Linked DNA regions of Draconibacterium halophilum. The protein of the gene in region 2 interacts with the protein of the main gene of each other region in a pairwise test. Links are inferred from orthologs where the notes say so. Each region holds a gene or a part of one and is shown on either strand. Other genes may lie near its edges.

Region 1 (9,580 bases), 720 kb from region 2 along the record:
CAACGCGCGAACATTCTGGCGCGAATGGTTGAGCCCGAGCGCGTAATCATGTTCCGGGTGCCTTGGGTTAATGATCGGGGCGAAGTGCAAATAAACCGTGGATACCGGGTTGAATTTAATTCGGCACTGGGGCCTTATAAAGGAGGATTGCGGTTTCATGCCAGCGTAACTTTAAGTATTTTAAAGTTTCTCGGATTTGAACAAACTTTTAAAAATAGCCTTACAACACTGCCAATGGGGGGAGGAAAAGGAGGATCAGACTTTAGTCCCAAAGGTAAAAGCGATGGTGAGATCATGCGGTTTTGTCAAAGTTTTATGACAGAGTTGTATCGTCATATCGGGCCAAATACCGATGTTCCTGCCGGCGATATTGGCGTTGGCGGACGAGAGATTGGCTACTTGTTCGGTCAATATAAACGATTAAAAAATGAATTTACAGGTGTGCTAACCGGAAAGGGTTTGTCTTGGGGAGGAAGTTTAATTCGCCCGGAAGCAACTGGTTTTGGTGCGGTATATTTTGCCCAGCACATGTTGCATCGAATTGGAAAAGATATAGAAGGTCAAACAATATCAGTGTCAGGTTTTGGAAACGTTGCCTGGGGGGCTATCTCAAAAATTAATGAGCTTGGCGGAAAAGTAGTAACCATTTCCGGACCGGATGGCTACATCTACGACAAGAATGGAATAAGTAGTGAGAAAGTTGAATACCTGCTTGAGTTGCGCTCTACCAATAATGACATTGTTTCGCCGTATGCCGAAGAGTTTGATGCCGTATTTGTTCCGGATAAGCGCCCCTGGGAAGTACCGGTTGATCTGGCAATGCCATGTGCCACCGAAAATGAAGTTGGGTTGGACGATGCAAAAGAATTGGCTAAGAATGGTTGTAAACTGTTAGCAGAAGCATCTAATATGGGATGTACAGCCGAAGCCGTAGACTTTTTGACTGTAGCAATGGATTATGCTCCGGGGAAAGCTGTTAACGCTGGAGGTGTTGCTGTTTCAGGACTTGAAATGTCGCAAAACAGTATGCGAATTAATTGGCCACGCGAAGAAGTGGACGAACGTTTAAAAGGTATAATGAAAGCGATTCACGAAACTTGTGTAGGTTATGGAACCAAAGGCAATAAAGTCGATTATGTGAAAGGAGCCAACGTTGGAGGCTTTGTAAAAGTTGCCGAAGCTATGTTGGCACAAGGAGTAGTTTAGGATAATTAAGAAACACGCAAGATTAAAATAGGAGAAAATCCGTTCGGTTACCGGACGGATTTTTTACTTTTCCCACAGTTGTATTATGTAGCAGACAGATAACACTAAAATTTAATTTTTAGATAAAGTTAAAAAGAAGGTAAGGAACAAACACTTTTATACTTTTGTCGGCAATTAAGATTTAAATGTTTTGATTTGGCATACTTCTTTATGCCTATTTTAAAAGGAAAATTTGAAAGACTGGTAATAAATGGCGAAGGTAAAAGTTAGACCTAGATGTTAATAGATACACATTCTCATATATATTCAGAAGATTTCATTCAAGATCGAGACGAAGCTTTGAAACGTGCTGATGAGAGCGGAATTAAAAAGATCATATTGCCAAACATTGATTCGGGCTCCATAAAGCACATGCTTGATCTGGCAGGTGCTTATCCGAATTTATGTTTTCCGCTTATTGGCTTGCATCCTACTTCGGTAGAAGATGATTACCAGGAAGAGTTGGAGGCGATTGATTATTGGTTACAGCGACGAAAATTCTACGGTATTGGCGAAATTGGTATCGATTTGTATTGGGAAAGTAAATTTGAAAAAGAACAAAAGGATGCATTTCGTTATCAGTTGCGTTTGGCAAAAAATTTAAACTTACCGGTTGTAATACACGTGCGCAATTCCTTCAACCAGACCTATGAAATTGTAAAAGAAGAACAAGACGGAACCTTACGAGGTGTTTTTCACTGTTTTAGTGGAACAATAGAGGAAGCACATAAAATAACAGAACTCGGTTTTTTGCTTGGAATTGGAGGGGTTGTTACATTTAAAAACAGCGATCTTGATGAAGTGATTAAAGATATCGATCCCCATCATATCGTTCTTGAAACCGATTCTCCATACCTGGCGCCAGTTCCGAAAAGAGGAAAACGTAACGAAAGTTCCTATCTTATTCATGTAGCACAGAAAGTTGCTGACGTATACCGCTTACCACTCACTCGCATTGCCGAAATTACCACCACCAATGCCCGTAATTTATTCGGAATTTGATAACTTGCAGCCCTAATTAAAAACTGCAATGACCAAAAAAACTGCCAAAAAAACTTCCATATTAATTATATATACCGGAGGTACCATTGGTATGGTTCAAGATGCCAAAAATGGTGCCTTAAAACCGGTGAAGTTCGATAAAATTCAGGAGGTGGTTCCTGAGTTGAAAAAATTTGATTTTATTATTAAAACCATCACTTTTAATCCGGCCCTCGATTCTTCTAATATGAATCCCATGTCGTGGATAAAAATTGCCAAAACCATTGAACGTTATTATAATGCCTACGATGGTTTTGTTGTTTTGCACGGAACCGATACTATGGCTTACACCGCATCGGCACTAAGTTATATGTTCGAAAACCTCGATAAACCAATTGTTTTAACCGGATCGCAATTGCCAATCGGAGTGATACGTACAGATGGAAAAGAAAACCTGATCACAGCGGTTGAAATTGCGGCGGGTAAAGTGTCCGGGGAAAGTCTGGTTCCCGAAGTGTGTATTTATTTTGATTTTAAATTATACCGCGGGAACCGCACTTTAAAACGTGATGCCGAATTGTTCAGCGCGTTTCGTTCAGTGAATTATCCGGCATTGGCTGTTGCTGGTATCGACATAAAATATCGTATCGAATTTATTTATTACCCGGAGAATAAAGGAATATTAAAAGTAAACACCGACTTTGATGATAATGTCGTTATTCTTAAAATATTTCCGGGAATTAATCAGAATGTATTTAATTCAGTATTGAATACCCCCGGATTGAAAGGAGTTGTATTTGAGACATTTGGGTCGGGAAATGTCCCTACTTCCCGATGGTTGATTAATGCAATTAAACGAACTATAAAACGTGGTATTGTGGTACTGAATGTAACGCAATGCCAGGGGGGTAAGGTTGTCATGGGGCAATATCAAACAAGTGTTGAGTTATTGAATGCCGGGGTGGTTTCGGCTAAAGATATGACTACTGAAGCAGCCGTTACAAAGTTGATGTTTTTGCTTGGGCAAGGCCTAAAACCGGACGAAATTAAAATGTACCTCAATAAAAGTCTGCGCGGGGAAATTAGTGAATAGCAAAGTTTTTATTTCACAATTTTTTATTAATTTGCAGCCCTCATTTTTGGGAGGCCGCGCTGGAATATTTTGGAGAGGTGCAGGAGTGGCTTAACTGGCACGCCTGGAAAGCGTGTGTACCCCGAAAGGGTACCGAGGGTTCGAATCCCTCTCTCTCCGCAAAAATGAGACGTTCTTTTAAGAAGAAGCAAGTCTTTAATCAGGGCATGTTTTTTGTGGGAAAGAGGATTAATTATTTTAAAAATCAATACAAAAACAAATTCAAAGAGATTATTAATTAAAAATTCAAATCAATTATGAAAAGACTATTCGCGTTAATAGCCGTATTTGGGATGCTGTTTTTTATGGCATCTAATGTAGCGCTTGCTCAGGAGGAAGAAGCAGCTGCCACTGAAACTGCTACTGAACAAGTAGAGGAAACATCTGCTGCAATAGCGGAAGAAGAAGCTGCTGCAACTGCAGAAGAAGGTCAGTCACTTCACAGTCAGTTAAAACAAAAATTTATTGAAGGTAATCCTACTTTCATGACTTTCGTATTGGTAGCCCTTATTTTAGGTCTTGCCTTTGCAATTGAAAGAGTTCTTTACCTTAACCTTGCAACCAGTAACACTAAAAAACTATTGGCTGAAGTTGAAGAAGCATTAGAGAGTGGTGGTGTTGAGGCTGCAAAAGAAGTATGTCGTAATACTCGCGGACCTGTTGCAGGTATTTTCTACCAAGGTCTTGATCGTTTCGATCACGGTATCGACGTAGTTGAAAAAACAGTTATTTCTTACGGTGGTGTTCAGGCTGGTCTTTTAGAAAAAGGATTAAGCTGGATCGCACTTTTCATCGCTTTGGCTCCGATGCTTGGTTTCATGGGTACAGTAATCGGTATGATTGGCGCTTTCGATGCTATCCAGGTAGCAGGTGACATTAGCCCGTCTCTTGTAGCTGGTGGTATTAAAGTAGCTTTGATTACAACTGTAACAGGTCTTATTGTTGCTATTATTCTTCAGATTTTCTACAACTACTGTGTAGCTAAAATCGATAGCATTATTAACAACATGGAAGATGCATCTATCTCGTTGTTAGACTTGTTGGTAAAACATAACATGAAAAAATAGGAGTATAAGAAATGGGTAAGACAGGAAAAATAGTTACTATAATTCTGTGGGCTCTTATCATTGTTTCAGTTATTCTTCTTGTTTCGTTAATTGTAAATGTTAACAATGAAGTAGATACTGATCCTGCAATGTTAAGTTGGGTAAATACCAACCTTATATGGGCTTACATACTTGTAGCTATTGGTGCCGGTGTCGCAATTCTTTCCGGATTGTTTCACATGTTCACCGATAAAAAAGCTGCAAAGAACGGAATCATTTCCCTAGTATTTTTAGGTGTCGTTGGTTTAATAGCCTATTTAATGGCTTCACCAGAAATTCCACAATTTATTGGTGTGGACAAATTTTTGGCAGACGGAACCTTAAATGAGAGAGTAGCAAAATTAACAGACACTGGTTTGTATGCAACGTATATCCTTTTGGGATTGGCAGTATTGTCGGTTGCATCATCATCAGTAATGCGTTTGTTTAGATAGTTTAATCGTGGTAATAAAAACAGGAAAAAGTTATGGCTAAAAAAATACCTGAAATACCAGCAGCATCTTTAGCAGATATTGCATTTATGTTGCTGATCTTCTTCCTGGTAACAACCACGATGGACGTTGACAGCGGTCTTCGAAGAAAACTTCCGCAATGGGTCGATCCTGACGAATTAAAGGATCAGAATAACGAAATCAATGAAAGGAATATTTTTGTTGTGCTTGTTAATAAGAATAACGACCTGTTAGTGGAAGGTGACTACGAACAAATTGAGAATCTGCGTGAAAGGGCAAAAGAATTTATGGCGAACCCATATAATGCTGAAAATTTGCCTGAGAAAGAACCCATGGAGATACCATACTTTGGACAAGTTATGGTAACAAAAGGGGTGATTTCATTACGAAACGATTTAGATACTCAATATGGGACCTATCTCGCTGTTCAAAACGAACTGGTTGCTGCCATTAATGAATTAAGAGACGAGTTGGCTAAACAAGAGTTTGGTAAAGCTTATGAAGATCTTGATGGTGACAAACAAGACGCCATCCGAAAGATTTATCCTCAGAAAATTTCTGAAGCTGAACCAAAAGGTAAAATTTAAAAGAATAGATTATGAGCAAGTTTAGAAAAGATGATGGTAAGGAATTACCTCCTATTTCAACGGCTTCGTTGCCTGATATTGTGTTCATGCTTCTGTTCTTCTTTATGGTTAGTACAACTATGCGTGAGGTAACACTAAAGGTGAAAATGAATATTCCACAAGCTACTGAATTAAGTAAACTGGAAAAAAAATCTTTAGTAAGTTACATTTACATTGGAGAACCTCTTCCTGCGTTTCAGAAAACGTTTGGTAAGGCTCCACGTATTCAGTTGAACGACCAATTCGCAACAGTTGATGAAGTACAAGACTTTGTTATAGCGGAACGTGAAGCCCGAGATGAGGCTGAACAACCTTTTATGGTAACTTCGTTGAAAATTGATGAGAATACGAGAATGAGTATTGTTGGCGATGTAAAGCAGGAATTGCGTAAATCGGCTGCATTAAACATTAACTACTCAGCAAGAAAGAGAGCTGAAAGATAATTCATAGACTTATATACAAAAAAGGGAGGCATTTGCTTCCCTTTTTTGTTACCCTATTTTTGTGTAAACATCTACATTGGTGCTCAATATTATCTTCTTTTCTTTCTTTTTTGACGCTCTTTAGTGCGCGAAAACTTATCTTCAAAAGAACGTTTGGAAGACCCTTTTCTTTTTTTCTGATGAAAAGCTCCCTGGAAAGACGGATCTTCGATTTTGCGCTGCCGATCGATTTCGCGCAACATATCCTGTTCTTCTTTAGATTCCGATTCGGCCACTTCAACCTCTTTTGGCAAATCAAGAAGCTTAATCTCTTTGCGCATTAAACTTTCAATATGTTTCCAGTGCCATTCAGCGGCCGGGTCGATTAATGTAATGGCATCACCCTTATTCCCAGCACGCGCAGTTCGGCCAATTCGGTGAATATAATCGTCGTAATCATTCGGCAGATCGAAATTTATAACGTGGCTCACCTGGCTCACATCCATCCCCCGTGCCGAAACATCGGTAGTAATGAGTATCCGAACCTCACCCTTTTTAAATGCCTGTATAGAATTTATACGCGAGTTTTGTGATTTGTTAGAATGGAGAATACGCTTTTCTCCCTCTGCTTTTCGCTGAACAACTTTGTACACTCCCTCGGCATGTTCTTTTGTTTTTACAAAAATAACTACGCGGCTAAAGTTTTCTGCATCTTCAAGCAGGTATTTGATCAGATTGAGCTTTGTTCTGTAATTCGGAACCTTATAACAAATTTGTGTTACCAGACCAACCGGAGTTGCCGAGGGTGCTATTTCAAGTTTGTCATAATGGTCGAGAAAATCCTCGGCAAGCGTTTCTATTTTTTCCGAAAATGTAGCCGAAAATAAAAGGTTTTGTCTGCGTGACGGCAGGATCTCTTGTAGCTGTTGGATTTGTGGCATAAATCCCAAGTCCAGCATGCGGTCGGCTTCGTCGATAACCAGGTATTTCACTTTCTTTAAGCGTAAAGCTCCTGCCTGGTATAAATCCCACATGCGGCCGGGTGTAGCAACAAGAATATCGATGCCCGGTTCGAGCAGGGCAGCATGTTTTGTCCAGCCAATACCGCCAAATACTGCAGCATGGCGTAATTCAGAGTAACTTATTAATTCAGCAATATCTTCACCGACCTGAATGGCCAATTCGCGTGTGGGAACAATCACTACAACTCGTGGATCTGTTCCTTCCGGCTTTCTTAATCGCGTAAGCAGGGGAAGCAGATAGGCAGCAGTTTTGCCGGTACCGGTTTGCGCTACTCCTACAATATTAACTCCTGAATTAATCTTCGGAATTGCTTTCTCTTGTATGGGCGTTGGTGTAGTAAACCCAATATCGTCAAGCGATTTTAATATTGATTTTGCAACTTTTAAATCTTCAAAAGTCTTTTTCATCTTATTCGAATTGTTAATTTTCAATGGTATTCGATGGAACTCGTGTACTATGTTTATCCGGTATGCAATAATTTTTACATGCTCGTTTCATTCCATAAAATTTAAACTACAGAATTGTCTGTTTGGCTGCAAAATTAGAAAATAAAGCCGACTTATCTCAATTTGTACATTTTCCCCGGTAGGGCAATCAAAAGGTTCTTAAACTCAAGGTTTAGCATCATGGCCGAAACACGACTTACAGGAAGTTTTATTTCGCCTGAAATCTGATCGATAAACAGTTCCCCTTTTTCTTTTAAAAGATCAATTACTTTTTGTTCCTGCGGGTTTAAATCAATAAACAAACTCGACTGAATGGCTTCAACTTTATCGCTTACTTCCCAACCCATAAAATATTCAAGATCTTCAATATTCTCAATTAGCGTGGCGCCGTGGTTTCTAATCAGTTGATTACAACCTTTTGAATAGGTATCACCCGAACGTCCGGGAAAAGCAAACACATCGCGGTTATATGACGAGGCAATATCGGCTGTAATTAATGAGCCTCCCTTTGCTGCCGACTCAACTACAATTGTAGCATCGGCCAATCCTGCGATAATACGATTTCGTTTAATAAAATTGGTTGGATCGATCTTTGAGTTACTTGGAAAATCAGTAATAATTCCGCCGCATTCCAGCATTTTTGTTGCCGTTTGTTTATGAATTGCCGGGTAAAGCATGTCCATTCCATGAGCAACAACTCCAACGGTGGGCAGCTTGTATTTCAGTGCACTTCGGTGAGCTTGCACATCAATGCCGTATGCCAGGCCGCTAACAACGAGAATGTTGTATTTCCTTTCTGCAAATTCGCGGCAAAGATCATTAACGATTGATTTTCCATATTCCGTGGCGTTACGCGTCCCAACAATGCTGATCACACGCTCGGTGTCGAGATTCATCTTCCCCCTTGTGTAAATTATAAGAGGCGCATCTACACAGCTTTTTAATCTTCGGGGATAAGTTGAATCGGTATAAAAATGAACACCAATTCCGTTTTTATCAATGTACTCCAACTCCTTTTCAGCCTTTGGTATAACATTGCTTTTCTTTATCTGACGGGCATAAAGTTCGCCTATTCCTGGAACTTTTGTTAATGCTTTTGCCGATTGCGAAAAAACACCCTCGGCACTGCCAATATAGGCAACCAAATTGCGGGCAAGAATTCCGCCAATGTTGGGAAGCATCGATAATGCAATTTTGTATTTAAGATCTTCATTCATAAGTGCAGGGAGATCTGAATTATGTTTTTAGGATTGAATTGAGTGATTCCTGAATTCGTTTACGGTCTTCGAAATTTAATCCGGCTAAGCTTACTGATGGATATTCGGCTGTTCCTCTATTGGTTTTGATGATGAGCGTGAGATCGGATAATTTTCCAAAAAATGAATTCTCAAAATAGATTTTTCTTAAACGGTATTTTGGAAATTCAATGGAATTATACGATTTTCCGCCCAGACTAACTACCTTATAATATTTAAGAACAATTTTATTGTTATCGTCCGAAAACTCTATGTATTGATAATCGGCCACATGAAAATAGAGATACCAACACGAGAAAACGCCTAATCCGGCAAGTGCATACAAGACATGATCGAGTAAAAATAAAGCCAGAATTCCCAGTGCGATAACAATGGAAACCAGGTAGAATATTTTTTTGATCTTCGAAACTTTTTCAGTGTTGCTTATTGTCATCTTTCGTTATTAAATATCAAAAACTATTGGCGAGAACAAACTAAAAAAAAGGCAATGCCATTTTTATTGTAACTTTATCGCAATTTAGCAGCTACATATGGGAAATTCAAAGATTTACTCTAAAATAATTTATAGCCGGAAACTGCAACAAGAACTTCAGGCTTACATCGATAAATATCCAAAAGGAAAGGTCTTTCTGGCTACCGAAGAAACTGTTGATCAACTTTGGGTAGCTAAAATTGATAGTTTTCTGACGAGCAATGGTATTAAAAAGGTGGTTGTACCTGCGGGAGAGAACAACAAAAAAATCACTTCGGTAGAAACCATTTGGCAGTTTTTGTCTGAAAATGAAGGTGATCGCAAGTCGTTACTTATTAATATTGGAGGCGGAATGCTAACCGACCTAGCAGGTTTTGCAGCCAGCACTTTTAAACGTGGAATCGATTTTCTGAATGTTC
Region 2 (9,515 bases):
ACCTTCAGGGGATAAAAGTAACACGTTAAATTTAATAATTTTACCATTATATCTACCATCACTAAGTAAAAACACACAAATCGGCCTACGGTTCAACTCAATTTTTCTATTTAAACCGGCCTATTCTGAAGATAACTTTTAAAATCTTCGTATGCACTGGTCATTAGCTCTCTTTGTTTTTCGCCTTTCATAAAGGCCGCAAGCTTATTAGGTAATTTTACTTCTCCTTTTCCAATAACTTTTTCAACTGTTTCGGTAAACTTTGCCGGGTGTGCCGTTTCTAAAAAAACACCAACTTCATGCTCCGACAAATACTCGCTTAACGATTGGTACCCGCATGCCCCGTGCGGATCGCACAAATATTCTTGTTCGTTGTAAACCTTTAGAATTACCTTCCTAATTTCTTCATCAGAATAACGGTAACCTTTAATCTTTTTGGCAATTACCGAGTGGTCATTCTTATAAAGATCAAGAATACGGGCAAAGTTACTCGGTGCCCCAACATCCATTGCATTGGCAATGGTTTCAACCGATGGGCGTGGTTTATATTCTCCACTTTCAAGGTATTGAAAAACCACATCGTTCTCGTTATTAGCAGCAATAAACTGTTTTACCGGCAATCCCATTTCAGCAGCAATTAATCCGGCCGTAAGATTGCCAAAGTTTCCGCTGGGCACTGAAAATACCAACTTTTTATCATCAAGTTTCCCTGCTTCTTTTAAACGCGCATAAGCATTAAAATAATAAAATGCCTGTGGAAGAAAACGGGCAACATTTATCGAGTTGGCAGATGTAAGCACCATTTTTTTATTCAGCTCTTCATCAAGAAATGCCGTTTTCACCAAATACTGACAATCATCGAAAGTTCCTTCAACTTCCAACGCAGTAATGTTCTGCCCAAGTGTTGTAAATTGTGATTCCTGAATCGTGCTAACCTTCCCTTTTGGATAAAGCACATAAACATGAATGCCTTCAACCCCCAGAAAACCGTTAGCAACAGCACTCCCGGTATCGCCTGATGTAGCCACCAAAACGTTTACCAACTTTTCTTGCTTGTCCAAAAAATGATGGAGCAAACGCGCCATAAAACGCGCTCCCACATCTTTAAATGCCAGCGTTGGCCCATGAAATAGTTCCAACGAATAAATAGAATCGGCAACTTTTACAAGCGGGCAATCAAACTGAAGAGTATCGTACACTATCTCCTTTAGTTTTGCCTCTTCGATATCTTCGCCAAAGAATTTATTTGCAACTTCAAAAGCAATTTCCTGAAACGACAGGTGTTGGATATTTTCAAAAAAAGCAGGTTCGAATTTTTCAATTCGCTCCGGCATAAACAATCCGTTATCGGCTGCCAAACCTTTTACAACTGCTTCTTTTAAAGAAACATCGGGGGTATTTTTATTGGTACTATAGTATTTCATCTCATAACAATTTAAAACTGTTAGGGGCATTCGGTGCAACTCGCCTAAAGTGTCCCAATTTTATGGGATACAATTTTATAAGCTTGTTTCATTACACGAACAAAAATATAGATTTACTTTAAAGGTTTAATTCCTGACACCCATAAAACATGACATATATCAGAAACTTAACACCTTTAGAATTAAAACAAGCAAGGACTACTTTAAAAAAGTACGAATAAATTGGTCACCTTCCAACGTTCCAAAAACGCCATTATGCGTATCAAACTCATCGTAAACTTCCACTGCATCGGCTTCTGTTCCCGGTTTATAAATGGAAAATGGCACGGCATCGCGGGTGTGCGTTTTAAGTGCACAAGGCGTTGGATGATCGGGCAAAATGGCAATTGCCACTTCCTCGTCCATTTTTGCCGTTTCTTCCAGAATGTATTTTACCACACGCTGATCAAGGTACTCAATCGTTTTTGTTTTGAGTTCCACATCACCTTCGTGGCCGGCTTCATCGCTGGCTTCAATATGCAAATACACAAAATCGTTTTCGTTCAGCGCTTCAATCGCAGCCTGTGCTTTTCCTTCGTAGTTGGTATCGTACAAACCTGTTGCCCCTTCAACATGAATTACTTTCATTCCGGCATAAACACCAATTCCATGAATCAGATCGACTGCTGATATAACCGCAGAATTTTCGATACCGAACATTTCTTTTAACGTTGGCATAGCTGGCTTATAACCAGGCGACCATGGCCAGACACTGTTTCCTGCATCTTTCCCTGCTTCCCTACGTTTCTGGTTTATGGGATGGTTTTCGAGCAATTCCTGCGATTTCATAATTAACTCTGTAATCAAATCAGAAGTTTCTTTTGCTGCTTCGGTTTTTGCTTGTGGCAAACAATCTCGGAACGGTGTTCCCGGAACATCGTGCGGTGGTGTGAAAGAAAAATCCTTTATACCTTCTTTTATTACCAAGAGGTGGCGGTACGAAACACCCGAATAGAATTTTATTCTGTCTGTTCCCAGTTTCTCATTAAGATATTGAATCAGTACTTCCGCCTCTTCCGTTGAAATATGTCCGGCCGAGTGGTTTTTAATTTTCTCATCTTCAACACAAATCAGGTTGCAACGCAATCCCAGGTCTCCGGGTTGCAGTTCAACCCCCATGCTGGCAGCTTCAAGCACTCCCCTGCCTTCAAAAACCTTTTCAACATTGTATCCCAAAACAGCCATATTAGCAATCTCACTGCCCGGATGCATACTTTCGGGTACGGTTTTTAATAAGCCTGACTGACCGTTTTTTGCCAACCAATCGATGTGTGGCTTATTGGCCATTTGAAGCGGAGTTTTTCCGCCATATGCTGCGAGTGGCTCGTCCGACATACCATCGCCAAGTATAATTATGTGTTTCATTTTATTCAGAAAATAGTAGAAGAGCGATGTCAGGAGACAGCAGTTAACAACCGATCTTCAAAGTTTTTACACTGTTTTTTTATCAAAGCCTTTAATGGCAAAATTGTTCTAAATGTTCGACACTTTTATTAAATCCGCAAAAACACCGGCGGCGGTTACCGAAGCTCCGGCTCCGTAGCCTTTAATCAGCATCGGAAATTCCTGGTAGCGCTCGGTTGTGTACATCACCAGATTGTTACTTCCTTCAAGGTCGTAAAACGGATGAGATGAATCTACCTCTTGCAATCCGGCTTCGGCTTTACCGTTTTCGAATTTAGCCACAAAACGCCACTTTTTATTTTCAATTACCAGCCTTTTTCGTTCCGTTTCAAACTTGGCATCCAGTTCCTGTACTCCCGTCCAAAACTCGTCAAGACTACCGGCAAAAAGTTCTTCGGGGACAAAACGGTTGATTGAAATATCATCCATTTCAATACGATATCCCGACTCTCGGGCAAGAATCAGAATTTTACGCGCCACATCAACACCACTTAAGTCGACACGGGGATCGGGTTCAGAATATCCTTCTTCCTTGGCCAGTTTAATGGTTTTACTCAATGGAATTTCTGTTGAAATTGTATTAAAAATATAGTTCAGTGTACCTGAAAGAACCGCTTCAATTCTTAAAACCTTATCGCCTGAATTTACCAGATCGTTCAATGTATTTATAATTGGGAGTCCCGCACCAACATTGGTTTCAAAAAGGAATTTTACACCTTTCTTTTTGGCGATTTTCTTCAGTTCGGCGTAGTTGTCGTACTCCGATGAAGCCGCCACTTTATTGGCGGTAACAATGGAAACATTTGAGCTTAAAATATCTTTGTAAAGGTCGGCAACTTCATCGTTGGCAGTACAATCCACAAACACCGAGTTATAAATGTTCATGTCCTTTATTTCGTCAACAAAGCCTTGCAGCGAAGATTTGTTCTCCGAAGCATCGAGTTGTGCCTTAAAAGTCTCTATTTCAATCCCATCACGGTTGAAAAGCATTTTTTTAGAATTGGCTATTCCGGTTAACTTCAATCGTAAATGATTTTCTTTTAAAAGACGCTCCTGCTGTTGTTTTAACTGATCGAGTAAATTCCCTCCAACAGTACCTATTCCCATCAGGAAAATATTCAACTCCACATTCTCCGACAGGAAGAAAGATTCGTGCACCACATTAAGAGTTTTCCGCAGGTCTTCATTTTTAACTACCCACGAAATATTTAACTCCGAAGCCCCCTGCGCGATAGCAATAATATTGACACCACTTTTCCCCATGGTGGAGAATAGCTTTCCGGCAATACCGGTGGTGTGTTTCATATTCCCCCCAACAATAGCAACAACAGAAACACCACTCTCGAGCTCAATTTTATTTACCTGTCCACCCGAAATCTCTTTTTCAAATTCTTCGCGAATTGCAGCTTCTGCTACATCAAGCGCTTTTTCTTCAATGGCCACACTAATTGAATTCTCAGAAGAAGCCTGTGAGATCAGAATCACATTTACATTCACTTTAGCCAGCGCAGTAAATAAACGCATTGAAATACCTGTGACACCAACCATCCCAATCCCTTGCAAAGTAACCAGTGTAATTCCGGAAATAGATGAAATACCTTTAATCGGCCGATCAAATCCATTTCTTACACCTTTAACGATCTTGGTTCCGGAGTTTTCAGGATCAAAAGTATTTTTAATCTGAATTGGAATTCCCTTTTGGTAAACCGGAAGAATTGTTGGTGGATAAATTACTTTGGCACCAAAATGCGAAAGCTCCATTGCCTCCGAGTATGAAATCTCGGGAATGGTATATGCTTTGCGAATAACACGCGGATCGGCAGTCATAAATCCGTTTACATCAGTCCAGATTTCCAGAATTTGAACATCGAGGGCTGCAGCAAGAATAGATGCAGTAAAATCGGAACCACCACGACCAAGCGTGGTAAATTCGCCTTTCGCATTTTTTGAAATAAAACCGGGTACAACTGCTGCTCCTTTAAAACCTGCAAAAGTTTCCTGAATTTTGATGTTGGTCACTTCAAAATCAACAGTTGCTTTGCCAAAGTTGCTATCAGTTTGAATAAATTCGGAAGAATCTTTTCTGGGACAACCAATAAATTCAGCAACAATATGTGACGAAATACGCTCGCCAAGACCAGCAATACGGTCGAGTGTTTTTGTTGTTAACTCGCCCACCAAAGTAATACCGGTAAGCAATTTCTCCAATTCGTCGAGCAAGGCATCAACATTATCTTTTACCGCCCCGATCCGTTAAAAAGTTCGCGAATAGTATCATCGTGTATTCTCTTGATTTCCGTAAATTCCGTATGAAAGTCGCCTGTACCTGAGGCAGCATTGTGAGCTGCCATTAGAATTTTATCGGTTATACCGCCAAGAGCGGAAACTACCACAACAACATCGTCATTCTGGTTGAGGACAATGTCCTTTACTCGTTTAATGTTTGCGGCGGAACCTACGGATGTTCCACCAAACTTCAACACTTTCATACGGGATATTTTATAAATTAATAGTTGTAAAAATTACTCAATCTTTGTCTGTCTAATAAAAAAAAACGGATGAATCGACAGAATCAATTCACCCGGTATATTCTGTCTATATCAGTTTTATCTATTCTGTGGTTGTGGGTCCGGTAATGGCTTCAATAATTTTCGTTTCCAACTCCTGAGCCAGCTCGGGATTATCAAGAATCAAACTACGCACTGTTTCGCGTCCCTGACCCAATTTTGTTTCGCCATAGCTAAACCACGATCCACTCTTTTTTATAATATTATACTGAACGCCCAAATCAATAATTTCGCCTGATTTAGAAATTCCTTCGCCATACATAATATCAAATTCAGCTTTGCGGAATGGCGGTGCCACTTTGTTTTTCACCACTTTCACACGAACGTGGTTACCACTCACCTCATCACCATCTTTAACCTGGCCAATTCGGCGAATATCCAACCGCACCGATGCATAAAATTTAAGTGCGTTACCACCGGTAGTAGTTTCAGGATTACCGAACATTACACCAATTTTTTCGCGCAACTGGTTAATAAAAATGCAACAGGTTTTTGTTCTGTTAATGTTGGCCGTAAGTTTACGCAGTGCCTGCGACATCAAACGTGCCTGAAGCCCCATTTTTGAGTCTCCCATTTCGCCTTCCAATTCCGCTTTTGGTGTTAATGCTGCCACCGAGTCGATTACAACAATATCCAAAGCTCCTGAACGAATCAGGTTATCAGTAATTTCCAATGCCTGCTCGCCGTTGTCGGGTTGCGAAATTAAAAGCTCGTCGATATCAACCCCCAGTTTACGTGCATAATATGGATCAAAAGCGTGCTCGGCATCAACCATCGCTGCAATTCCACCGGCTTTTTGAGCCTCTGCAATTGCATGGATTGCCAAGGTTGTTTTACCTGATGATTCAGGACCATAAATCTCAACTACACGGCCCTTTGGAAATCCGCCTACACCTAATGCCACATCAAGCGCAATCGATCCGGATGAAATAGCGGGGACATCTTCGTCGGCCCGATCGCCCATACGCATTATCGAGCCTTTTCCATAGCTCTTTTCAATTTTATCCATTGTCAGCTGAAGTGCTTTCAGCTTTTCTTTGTTCATTTCAGCTCTCTCCTCTTTTGTCATGTTCAGCTTAGGTTATAGATTTAATGATTCAATTATTTGATTGGTGTGGTCTTTCGTTTTTACTTTTTCAAAAATATCGACGATTACGCCCTCTTCATCAATTACAAAGGTTTTACGCAATACGCCCATGTATTCTCTGCCATAGTTTTTCTTCAAACCCCACGCGCCAAATGCCTGCAGAATTTCTTTTTCGGTATCGGCAATAAGGTCGAATTTAAAGCCAAATTTTTCAATAAATTTCTGATGCGATTTTTCACTATCGGGGCTCACTCCCACTACTTCAAAACCCTTTTCCAACCACGCGTCGTAGTTGTCGTTTAAATTACACGATTCGGCCGTACAACCGGGAGTATTGTCTTTCGGATAGAAATAAAGTATCAGTTTTTTGCCGGCAAAATCCTTTAGTGCGATCTTCTCTCCATTTTGATTTTTACCTTCAAATTCCGGTGCCTTATCTCCAACTTTTAAATCTGCCATGTCTTACGAATTAATCAATTTTACAAATATAGTTTAATAAATGATAAATTTCAGTTCTATTCTTTATCTTAGCTGCTACTTCAGTTTAATTTAATCTCTGAAAAAATACATTTTTTTGTAGATTTACATGCACAAAAAAGAACGGGTTTTTACTATGATTTTTAGAAAGCTAACAGCACTACTAACAATACTCTCTGTTTTTTTGTTTGCATCCAACAACATTTTTGGAGGCAACCAGGAAAATCTGCTTACACAAGCCATTCATTTGTATGAAGAAGGCAAGTTTGCTGATGCCGAGCTCATTCTTAAAAAGCTACTGGATGAAAACCCTGACCACCTGATGGTTAATTACTATTATGGTGCCTGCCGCACTGAAAACGGTCATTACGGCACCAACGAAATCATTTCCCTGCTGAATGGAAGCTTGGGTGAATCTCCATTAAAAACCGATTATTATATTGCCGTTCAGTACCACGCAAAAAACCGCTGGGACGAGGCATTAAAACACTATAATTTATTCAAAGAAAAAACCGATAATACAACGGCTCAAGAAGTTGGTCTTGCTGAAAAAATGCAGATGTGCCGCGATAAAATTAATCCGTTTGCGCAACATGAAGAAGAGGTAATTGAAACTGCTGAAACGGATATGCTGCCAACAGCAGTGCCACGCGAATCGGAACCCGAATCATTTAACCCGGTTATTGGCGAAACAGCAATTGCAGCAGAAGCAACTGATTCAACAGAAAGTTTTACCACAATCGATTCAGTTTTAACTGACTCAACAATTATCGACTCAACCGTAGCTGAACCGGAAGCTATTGAAGAACAAATTGCAGTATTAGCAGAGCCGATAAATTTCGTCGTTAATGCAGAGATCACTTATCCCGACACTACTTTTTTCAAAACTAAAAAAGGATTAAAATTATACACAGAGGGAAGGGCCAAACAAGAAGAGCTGGAGCAAACAATTAGCGAAACCGATGAACTCCGAAAAAAATATGGCTCCGCAACGTCATATACCGAGCGGCAAACCTTGGGCAAACAAATTCTTGATAAAGAGATAAATATTTTTCAACTCCGTGAAGCTTCAGAGGAATTGCTGCTAAAATCGCAACAGAAAGAAAATGCCTACTGGCAAAGTGCTTCCTACGAAGAAAAACAGGCATTCCACAAACAGGCTGATGAATATTTAGCTGCTTATAATGCCAGTTCAACTCCGGAAGAACCGGATTCTATTATTCTGGTGGCACCGTCAATTGCTACTACAAAGCGAAGCTCAACAAACGAAAACGACCAAACGCCCGAAGATGAATTGATATACAAGATACAACTAGGCGCATACAGCCGCGGTTTACCGGCCTATGTAAAACGATTATTCGACAAGTTATCTTATATTCGTAAAATTGAAAATTACACCGACGAAAATGGCATTGTTGTGTACACAACCGGAAACCTTACGAACTATGGTGATGCAGTAAAAATGCAGGAACAAGTGCGCCGGGAAGGTATAGAAGATGCCTATGTTGTACCGTATTTTAACGGAAAAAGAATAACTTTGAATGAAGCAAAAGAAATTACAAACGACAAATGACGCAGAAAGAGACTAAAAAAATCCAAAAAGATGATTTTAGAGAAGGAGTTGTTGAAGAGAATTTCCTGACTTTGCATAACGACGATGTACACTCGTTCGACTATGTGATTGACGCTTTGATTGATGTTTGCAGCCATGGTTACGAGCAGGCCACGCAATGTACTATGCTGGTTCATTACAAAGGCAAATGCGATGTAAAAAAAGGAGCATTTGATGCACTAAAACCATTGAAAGATGCACTAATCGAGCGCGAATTAAACGCAACTATTGATTAAAACATATGAGCATTCTTGCTATTATTTTGCTTATTCTTCTCGGCCTGATACTGCTACTCATCGAGTTTGCAGTGATCCCCGGAGTTACCATCGCCGGAATTGGCGGTTTTCTTCTTTTAGGAGGAGCAGTGTATGTGGCGTTTGCCGAATACGGAGTACTTCCCGGTTTTATAACTCTTGCCATTGTACTCATCCTTGCCCCTGCAATGATTTACTACTTTTTCAAATCGCGAACAGGAAAAAAGATGATTCTGGAAAAAAACATCGATGGAAAATTAGAGCTTATTAATAAGGAAAAAATTGTTGTTGGCGATACAGGCAAATCAATTGGCCGGCTTGCTCCAATGGGCAAAATAAAAGTTAACGGAGAAATAGTTGAAGCTCAATCCACCGGATCATTTATCGATCACAATACCGAAATAAAAATTCTAAAAATAGATTTCAATAAAATTATCGTTGAACCTTTAAAGAAATAAAAATATGGTAGAAGCATTAGGTGCCTGGGGATTAATCATCGGGTCAATCGTTTTACTTTTTATAATCCTTTATTTTATCCCGATAGGATTATGGTTTTCAGCATTGGTATCAGGCGTACGAATCTCGCTGATCCAATTATTTTTAATGCGTTTCAGAAAAGTTCCTCCGGGAGTGATTGTTCGCGCAATGATT

The links.
Region 1: the proteins of recA (region 2) and dprA interact in binary tests that used the Bacillus subtilis proteins (3 or more experiments, as listed by UniProt). The link is inferred for Draconibacterium halophilum from one-to-one orthologs.

Annotation. Positions count from the first base shown.
Region 1 is NZ_CP048409.1:4,488,533-4,498,112, reverse strand. Bases 6,599-9,580 are described here. They hold dprA (DNA-processing protein DprA), read right to left. Parts: upstream 8,651-9,580; coding sequence 7,547-8,650; downstream 6,599-7,546. Other genes in these bases: aroB (3-dehydroquinate synthase), read left to right, coding at 9,220-9,580; G0Q07_RS18295 (hypothetical protein), read right to left, coding at 8,670-9,122; G0Q07_RS18305 (DEAD/DEAH box helicase), read right to left, coding at 6,599-7,394. Outside these bases: gdhA (NADP-specific glutamate dehydrogenase), read left to right, coding at 1-1,206; G0Q07_RS18340 (TatD family hydrolase), read left to right, coding at 1,483-2,247; G0Q07_RS18335 (asparaginase), read left to right, coding at 2,276-3,319; G0Q07_RS18325 (MotA/TolQ/ExbB proton channel family protein), read left to right, coding at 3,616-4,425; G0Q07_RS18320 (hypothetical protein), read left to right, coding at 4,437-4,898; G0Q07_RS18315 (ExbD/TolR family protein), read left to right, coding at 4,931-5,503; G0Q07_RS18310 (ExbD/TolR family protein), read left to right, coding at 5,515-5,985; more of G0Q07_RS18305, read right to left, coding at 6,075-6,598. UniProt on the Bacillus subtilis protein: Protein that helps load RecA onto ssDNA during transformation. Binds cooperatively to circular ssDNA, is able to bridge different segments of DNA. Favors the loading of RecA onto SsbA- or SsbB-coated ssDNA and formation of RecA-DNA filaments.
Region 2 is NZ_CP048409.1:3,765,649-3,775,163, forward strand. Bases 4,491-7,407 are described here. They hold recA (recombinase RecA), read right to left. Parts: upstream 6,504-7,407; coding sequence 5,478-6,503; downstream 4,491-5,477. Other genes in these bases: thrA (bifunctional aspartate kinase/homoserine dehydrogenase I), read right to left, coding at 4,491-5,087; G0Q07_RS21090 (amino acid kinase family protein), read right to left, coding at 5,105-5,356; bcp (thioredoxin-dependent thiol peroxidase), read right to left, coding at 6,516-6,980; G0Q07_RS15250 (tetratricopeptide repeat protein), read left to right, coding at 7,135-7,407. In the rest of the region: thrC (threonine synthase), read right to left, coding at 111-1,424; G0Q07_RS15230 (cofactor-independent phosphoglycerate mutase), read right to left, coding at 1,623-2,828; more of thrA, read right to left, coding at 2,937-4,490; more of G0Q07_RS15250, read left to right, coding at 7,408-8,571; G0Q07_RS15255 (ATP-dependent Clp protease adaptor ClpS), read left to right, coding at 8,568-8,846; G0Q07_RS15260 (NfeD family protein), read left to right, coding at 8,852-9,322; flotillin-like protein FloA, read left to right, coding at 9,327-9,515. UniProt on the Bacillus subtilis protein: Multifunctional protein involved in homologous recombination, DNA repair and competence.